2 regions of the Variovorax sp. PEI5 genome follow, and region 1 is predicted to be linked to the other one. Evidence: riboswitches for the same ligand, from Rfam matches in the RefSeq annotation. Region 1 holds a riboswitch; the other holds the start of a gene.
What was found. A riboswitch is a leader RNA that binds a small molecule or an ion and turns the genes downstream of it on or off. The one in region 1 is predicted to bind cobalamin.

Region 2: it holds a riboswitch for cobalamin, as region 1 does, so the genes downstream of both, AC1MLT_RS03005 (TonB-dependent receptor domain-containing protein) here and AC1MLT_RS18645 (MotA/TolQ/ExbB proton channel family protein) in region 1, are expected to answer to the same signal.

What each region holds. Positions count from the first base shown of each region.
Region 1 covers NZ_JBWXPH010000002.1:465,313-469,517, reverse strand. Annotated here, with positions in the region: gene AC1MLT_RS18655 (YybH family protein) at 1-457, shown strand, start outside; gene AC1MLT_RS18650 (alkene reductase) at 473-1,597, shown strand; cobalamin riboswitch at 1,637-1,887, shown strand; gene AC1MLT_RS18645 (MotA/TolQ/ExbB proton channel family protein) at 1,983-2,456, shown strand; gene AC1MLT_RS18640 (DUF2149 domain-containing protein) at 2,453-2,800, shown strand; gene cobN (cobaltochelatase subunit CobN) at 2,797-4,205, shown strand, end outside.
Region 2 covers NZ_CM155257.1:652,397-656,601, reverse strand. Annotated here, with positions in the region: gene AC1MLT_RS03005 (TonB-dependent receptor domain-containing protein) at 1-1,673, opposite strand, end outside; cobalamin riboswitch at 1,747-1,988, opposite strand; gene AC1MLT_RS03000 (DUF904 domain-containing protein) at 2,028-2,303, shown strand; gene AC1MLT_RS02995 (cell division protein ZapA) at 2,300-2,728, shown strand; gene AC1MLT_RS02990 (catalase family protein) at 3,208-4,205, shown strand, end outside.

The sequences.
Region 1 (4,205 bases):
GAGCCTGACCCTGGCGGCGACCGCCGCGCACGCCGATGTCGCGCCACCCGCCCGGCCGACCCTCGTCGCCGGCGTCGAGATCCATGCCGGCCCGAGCGAGGCCGTGCAGGCCTGGCGCCGTGCCGTCGAGGCCGGCGATGGCGAGGCCATCGCGCGCATGAACGGCCCGCGCACCGTGGCCTATCGCGTGGACAGCGCCTTCACGCATGGCGGCAAGGCCATCGCCGCCGGCTACGACGCGATGTTCGCCAAGTACGTCGCCAGGGTCGACATCCGCGACGCCGCCTGGGTCCGCCAGGGCTCGCTGCTGCACTCCTGGGGCCTGTTCACCCTCACGCTGACGCCGCGCGGCGGCGGCGAGCCGGTGCGCATCGACGGCCGCTTCTCCGACCTGGCCGCCTGGACCGACGGCGGCTGGCAGTACCTGATGGACCACGCGTCCGTGCCCACCCCCTGACCGAAGGACCCCCGCATGACCTCCTTGTTCCAACCCCTGAAGGCCGGCGCTTTCGACCTGCCCAACCGCGTCGTCCTGGCGCCACTGACCCGCTCGCGCGCCGACAACGAGCGCACGCCGACGGCGCTGATGACCGAGTACTACGCGCGCCGCGCCGGTTTCGGACTGATCGTGACCGAGGCGACCTCGGTCGACCCCCTGGGCGTGGGCTATCCGCGCACGCCGGGCCTCTGGAGCCGGGCCCAGGTGCAGGGCTGGGCCCGCGTCACCGATGCCGTGCACCAGGCCGGGGGCCGCATCGTGGCCCAGCTGTGGCACGTCGGCCGCATCTCCGACCCGATCTACCTGGGCGGGCGGGCCCCGCTGGCGCCCAGCGCCGTGGCGCCGGGCGACGCCGCCGGCACGATCTCCCTGGTGCGGCCGCAGCGCCCGTACGGCGTGCCCCGGGCGATGGACGAGGCCGACATCGCGCGCGCCATCGCCTCGTTCGCGCAGGCGGCGCGCAATGCCGCCGATGCCGGCTTCGACGGCGTCGAGATCCATGGTGCCAACGGCTACCTGCTCGACCAGTTCCTGCAGACCGGCAGCAACCACCGCGCCGATGCCTGGGGTGGTTCGCTGGAACGCCGCGCGCGGCTGGCGCTGGAAGTGGTGGATGCCGTGGCCGAGGTCTGGGGCGCCGACCGGGTCGGCTATCACCTGTCGCCGCGCGCCGACATCCTGGGCATGGGCGACGAGGATCCCGCGGCCACCTTCACCCACCTGGTCGACCAGCTGTCGCAGCGCCGCCTGGCCTTCGTGATCTCGCGCGATCCGGAGGGCCCCGGCACCCTGGCGCCGCTGCTGCGGCCGCGCTTCCACGGCACCTGGATCGCCAATGGCGGCTTCACGCCCGAGCGCGCCGCGGCGGTGGTCGAGGCCGGCGCCGCCGATGCCGTCGCCTTCGGCCAGCTCTCCATCCCCAACCCCGACCTGCCCGATCGCCTGCGTCGTGGCCTGCCACTGGCGCGTCCGGTGGCGGCGACCTTCTACAACGAGCATCGGTTCCTGTTCGATGGCGAGCGCATGCCGCCCGAGGGCTACCACCCGAGCGACCGGCGCGGCTACCTCGATTTCGAGCGCGCGACCGTGGACGCCTGAGCGCGGCCAGCGGATGAACGTGACTTCGTTCACGGCATCCGTAGAATGCGCCGCGTTGGTGCTCGCGCCGCGGTTCGCGCGGCGCAGTTGAACGGGAAGCAGGAGTCCCGGTGTTCCCGCGCGGAACATCGAAGCCACCTGCGCTGCCCCCGCAACGGTCAAGCAGACGGCGTCCCCCCGGGGCGCCACCCCCGACGATCCAGCCACTGGGCTCCCTGAAACAGGCGCCCGGGAAGGCCGTCGGAGGCCGCGCTGTCAGCCCGGATACCGGCCAACGAGGCGGTCGCCGTCCATGTCCCCGACCGGGACGCGGAAGGCGGCCATGACACCCAAGCACCGGCGGGGAGGCCGGTGACGGGCCTTGCATCGTCGGGTCTTCATCTTCATGTTCGCTTTCGAAGCCGTTCTGTTCGAACTGGCACGCCTGTTCCTGTGGCCGGTCACCCTGGGTGTCCTGCTGTCCTTCCTCTACGCGGTCTATGGCCTGGGCGCCTTCGGCATCGAATACCTGCAGCGGCGGCGTCAGCCCGAGCGCGCGCTGGTGCTCGGCGCGCTGGCCGACCAGGGGCAGGACCGGATGGAGCTGGCCGTGCTCAAGGCGCTGGAGGGCGTGCGGCTGTGCAGCCGCGTGGCGCCCATGCTGGGCCTGATCGCCACCATGATCCCGATGGGACCGGCGCTGGTCGCCGTCGCCTCGGGCGAGTCGCAGGGCGTGGCCCAGAGCCTGGCGCCGGCCTTCGCCAGCGTGATCGTCGCCCTGGCCTCGGCCTCGATCACCTTCGTCATCTACACCGTGCGCCGGCGCTGGCTGATGCGCGAGCTGGTCATGGTGCTCGACGCCCGGGAGCGCGCGTCGTGAGCCGGCGGCGCTTCTCCATCCTCGACGGCCTGGATGCCGAGGACGACGATCCGGTGCTCTCGACCATCAACCTGATCGACGTCTTCATGGTGGTGATCGGCATGCTGATGATCGCGGTCATCAACAACCCCATGAACCCGTTCGCCCAGGACAAGATCACCGTGATCCGCAACGAGGGCCGGCCCGACATGGAGATCCTGACCAAGGAGGGGCAGAAGGTGACGCGCTTCAAGGCCAGCGGCGCCTCCGGCGAGGGCGATGGCGAGAAGGCCGGCACCGCCTACCGGATGAAGGACGGCACGATGGTCTACGTGCCGGCCGACGCGACGCCGGTCAAGCCGTGAAGGGCGTCACCCGGATCTGGGCTGCTTCGTGGCCGTGGGTCTTCGCGCTCGTCGTCGCGCTGGTCGGCACGGGTCGACCGGCGCTCGCGGCCGAGGTCGGCACCGGCACCGGCGCCAGTGCGGCCCGCGTCGTCCTGCTGACCACCTACATCGTCTCGCCGGCCCGGCTGGCGAAGCTGCAGGCCGCCGCCCGCGCGGCCGGGGTGCCGCTGCAGACGCTGTCGGCCGAGCGCGACACGCCCGAGGCGCTGGCCGCCGGCCTCGCCGGCGCCGGGCTGCTGATCCTGGATGCGCCGCATCCCGGTGTCGGCGAGGCCGCGGCAGCGCGCTTCGGCGAGGTCGTCGTGCGCAGCGGCGTGCCCTACGTGCTGGTCGGCGAGGCGGCGGCGGTGGCGCGCGGCGAACCCTTCGCCGCGGCGCCGCTGGCCGCCGAGCAGGGCGTCGATCCGGCCTGGGCCCAGCGCCTGCGCGCCTATTGGCGCAACGCCCGACCGGCCAATGTCGCGGCCTCGATGACGGCATTGGGCCGCATCGGCGTGCTCGAGGGCCTGCCGGCCGCCGAGCGGCTGCCGGCGGCCGGGCTCTACCACCCGGCCTGGCCGCGCATCGAGGACGACACCGCCGCGCTCGAGCGCCTGCCCGGCCCGGCGGCCGACGCGCCGACGGTGGCGATCGCCGTCAACAACGCCGTCTTCACGAGCGACGACACCGGCTGGGTCGATGCCCTCGTCGGCGCGCTGGAGCGGCGCGGCCTGCGCGCCTATGCGTTCTACGGCCCGCGCCAGCGGAAGGACCTGTTCTTCGCCATGACGCATGCCGGACCGGCGGCCGGGACCGGAGCCGGGGCGCCGCGCCGCGTGGCGGACCTGATCGTCAATGCCGCGCTGGTCTTCAATCCGACCGAGCGCAAGGCCGAGCTGGAACGCATCGGCGTGCCGGTGCTGCAGACCATGCCGGCATTGGCCATGGACGCGGCGCAGTGGGCGCAGAGCAAGGCCGGCATGGCGCAGGCCGATGTCGCCTACTACTACACGCCGAGCGAACTCGCCGGCATGGTCGATCCGATGCTGATCACCGCGCGCGATGCGGCCAGCGGCGCACTGGCGCCGATCCCGGCGCAGATCGACGCCGTCGCCGACAAGGCCGCCGCGCAGCTGCGGCTGCACCGCACGCCACCGGCCGAGCGACGCGTGGCGATGCTGGTCTACAACTACCCGCAGGGCGAAGGCAACTTCGGCGCCTCGTTCCTGAACGTGCCCCGGAGCCTGCACCACATGCTGGTGGCCCTGCGCGGCGCCGGCTACCGCACCGAGGCGCCGGAGGCCGAGTGGATCACGCCGCAGGTGCAGGCCACCATGGCCTCGTTCTACCGGCCCGAGGGCCTGCGGCCGCTGCTCGACCAGGA
Region 2 (4,205 bases), on a different replicon from region 1:
CGACGCGAGCGGCGCGCCAGCTGGCGGTCGGTCTCGAGGTCGCGCGGGTCCTGGAAGTCGGCCGAGGCGCGCAGCGTGACGTCGCCCAGCCGGTGGCCGGCCGACAGGGTCACGCCCTCGTACTGCGCGCGCGCCGTGTTGCCATAGCAGCCGAAGCTGTCGGCGCACGGGCCCGCCGCGCCGAAGGCGATCAGGTTGGTGATGCGGTTGCGATAGGCGACCACGCCGGCGCTGGTCGCGCCCTGGGCATAGCGCAGGCCGACCTCGACATTGCGGCCCTCCTCCGGCTGCAGGCCGGCCACGCCGTACTGGCTGAAGCGCTGGTAGACCGTGGGCGCGCGGAACGAGCTGCCGACCGAGGCCGTGGCGCGCCATTGCGGCGTGATCGCGAAGCCATAGGCGGCGCTGCCGGTGCTCTTGCCGCCGAACTCGCTGTCCTCGTCGTGGCGCGCGTGCAGCTGCACCGAGTGCGGGCCCTGCACGAAGCCATAGCCCAGCGCCAGCGCGTTCTGCGAGCGGTCCTGCGCCAGGCGCGTGGCGGAGGCGGTCGCGGCATTGTCGAGCGCGTCCTCGCGCCGCTCCAGCGCGGCCGTCACCAGGTGCGGGCCGAAGCGCAGCTCGTTCTGGAACAGGTAGCCGCGCAGCCGTGTCTCGGTGCGATAGAACGACGGCTGCGTCTCGTAGGTGGTGCGGCTGTCGGTCACCTGCAGGCGGGTGCTGTAGATGTCGCTCCACTTGGCGATCCAGGCCGCGCCGACGGTGCGCAACGTGTTGGCGTTGGTGTCGTCGGCGAACGCCGTCGGCTGCCGCGTGCCGCTGACGCGGGCGTCGTAGTGCGAACGGGTGTCGCTGGAGAGCAATGTGGTCTCGATGCGCTGCGTCGGGCTGATGCGCAAGCCCAGGCGCGCGTTGGCCGAGCTGACGCGATAGCCGTCGCGGTCCGGGCTGGTCCAGCCATCGGCCGCGAAGCCGCCACCGCGCAGCGGCGAGCGCAGGCTGCGCGGCTGGACGTCGAAGCCGCGGCTCTCCTCGTAGGCGGCGCCGAGCGAGTAGTCGAAGGCGCCGTCGACGCCGGCCGAGCCGCTGATGCCGGCCTCGGCGCGGCGCAGGTCGTGGCTGCCCAGGCCGATGCCGACATAGGGCCGCGCCACGCCATCGCCGCGCCGGGTGAACAGCTGGATCACGCCGCCGATGGCGTCCGAGCCATAGACCGCCGCCGCCGGGCCGCGCAGGACCTCGATGCGGTCGATCTGCGCCAGCGGGATCGCCTCCCAGGCGGCGCCGCCGGTGGATTGCGAATCGATGCGCACGCCGTCGATGTAGACCGCCGTGAAGCGCGCGTCGGCGCCCCGGATGAAGACGCTGCTGTTGTTGGCGATGCCGCCATTGCGCACGATCTCGATGCCCGGCAGGCGCGCCAGCACGTCGGCCACGCCGGTCGCGCCGCTGCGCTCGATGGTGGCGCGGTCGACGATGGAGACATCGCCGACCAGGTCGGCGATCGGCTGCTCGACGCGCGTGGCGGTGACCACGGTCTCGCGCAGGGTCGGATCGGACGGCAGCACCTGGGACGAGGCCAGGACCGGCCAGGCGGCGGCGATGGCCAGCGTCAGGGGCAGCAGGCGTGCGGGCGCGGAACGGCGCGCAGCCGCGAAGGAAACGGAAATTGTCATGGAACGGAAAGCTCTGGATCAAGACCCTGTCCGGCTTCCCCGCCGGACGTCTGGGTGTCACGACGGCGCACGCGGCGCCGTCTCCTCGTTGGCCGGTATCCGGGCTTGCAGCGCATCCTCCGCCGCCTTCCCAGGCACCTGTTTCAGGGCGCCCAGTGGCGAATTGACGGAGGTGGCGCCGGTGAGGACGCCGTCTGCTGGACCGTTGCGGGGGCAGCGCAGGCTGGCCGTGACCCGGAGGGCGCTGGCTTCCTGCTTCCCGTTGAACTGCGCCGCGTGAACCGCGGCGCGAGCACCAACGCGGCGGATTCTACGGGAGGCCCCGACCGGCATGCACTCATACAATCGTTCTCCATGTCCGACCCGAGCACCATCGACCAGATCGCCGAGCGCGTCGAGCGCCTGCTGGCGCGCCACGAGGAAGTCCTGCGCGCCAACGCCCTGCTGCAGGACCAGGTGAACGCCCTGGCGCAGGAGCGCGATGCGCTCCTGTCGCGCTTCGCCGAGGCCCGGCTGCGGCTGGACGCCGTGCTGCAGCGCCTGCCGGCCGAGCCCTCCCACGCCCCCGTCGCCTCGCCGACGCCTCCCGCCGCGCCCTCGGGCGGCGCCTTCGCCGCGGCCAGTCGATGAAGCAGATCGAAGTCCAGATCATGGGCCAGAGCTACCTGCTCGGCTGCCCCGAGGGCGGCGAGGCCCGGCTGCGCGACGCGGTCGAGCGGGTCGACCAGACGATGTGCCGCATCCGCGATGCCGGCAAGGTGCGCGCGCGCGACCGCATCGCGGTGCTGGCCTCGCTGCACCTGGCCTACGACCTCGGGCAGCAGCTCGCCACCACCGAGGCGAGCGCGGCCGCCGCCGCCGCCGCGACGCAGGCGGCGGCCCAGGCGCAGGCGCGGCTCGAGGCCGAAGTGACCGCCCGCGCGCAGGTCGAGGCCCAGGCCCGCCGACTCGCGCGACTGGCGCAGCCCCCGGGATCGGTGCTGGCGCAGGACCGTCTGGACGAGCTCGTCAAGCGCCTCGATCAAGCCCTTGCCGAGCGCCCACATTTGCCTTGAGAAGCTGCCCGGAGCGGCCTGCGGGGCATAGAATCGTCACTGTCTGCGGTGCGCGCCGGGCTTAATATTTCCTTGTTCCAATGCTCTCCGGAGCCGGGCTTGGTACATCGCTCGACGGGCGTGATCATCTCGCGTCAGATGAACCCGAAGTCTTGCTGCCCTCGCCCACCTGAACCCTGGTTCAGGATGCGGGTCCGGTGCACATTCGCAGACACCTTCTTTCCTGGCCCGGCCGATGCCGCGCCCTGCCCCACCCCCCCCCCCCGCGAACCCGTCGCCCGGCATCCGCCGCGCGAGGCCACGTCGTGACGCCATGTCGTCCGACATCGCCTCGTCGAGGCCACTGACGAATCCGGTCCGTCCGCCTTCCGGATACTGACCGGCGCGGCTGCGGACCGTGGCGCCCCCGCGCGCGGACCGCGCGACGGAAGCGCCCGCCGGGACTTTCGCGCCGTGCCCCTCCACGAAGAAAGAACACCATGTCCGTGCCCCTGCCCCACACCGCCGAGCCGCTGCGCTACCAGCCGGCCTTCGAATCGCTCGAGGACGACGAAGCCGAGACCACGCGCGAGCTCAAGGAGAAGCTCCACCAGATCAGCGAGATCGTCCACAGGGACGAGGGCCATGCCTATCGCAGCGTGCATGCCAAGAGCCACGGCCTGCTGCTGGCCGAACTGCGCGTGCTGGATGGCCTGCCGCAGCGGCTGGCGCAGGGCCTGTTCGCCCGGCCGGCGACCTACCCGGTCGCCATGCGCTTCTCGACCACGCCCGGCGACCTGCTCGACGATGCCGTCTCGACGCCGCGCGGCGTGGCGCTGAAGGTGGTCGGCGTCGAGGGCGATCGCGTCTCCGGCTCCGAGGGCGACGTCACCCAGGACTTCGTGCTGGTCAACGGCCCGGTGTTCAGCGCGCCCACGGCCAAGGCCTTCCTCGGGCCGCTCAAGCTGCTGGCCGCCACCACCGACAAGGCGCCGGGCCTGAAGAAGGTCCTGTCCGCCGCGCTGCGCGGCCTGGAGACGCTGGTGGAGAAGGCCGGCGGCGAGGTCGCCACCTTCAAGACCATGGGCGGCCATCCGGCCACGCACATCCTGGGCGAGACCTTCTACAGCCAGGTGCCGCTGCTCTACGGCCCCTACATGGCCAAGCTGTCGCTGGCGCCGGTGTCGGCCGAGCTGGTGGCGCTGGCCGGCAGCAAGCTCGAGCTCGGTGACGATCCCGATGTCATCCGCCAGGCCGTGCTGACGCACTTCCAGCACAACGGCGGCGAGTGGGAACTGCGCGTGCAGCTGTGCACCGACATCGAGGCGATGCCGGTCGAGGACGCCTCGGTCGAGTGGCCGGAGGACCAGAGCCCCTATGTCGCGGTGGCCCGGCTGAGCGCCAAGCCGCAGGTGTCCTGGAGCCCGGCGCGCTCGGCGGCGGTCGACGACGCCCTGTCCTTCTCGCCCTGGCACGCGCTGGCGGCGCATCGCCCGAT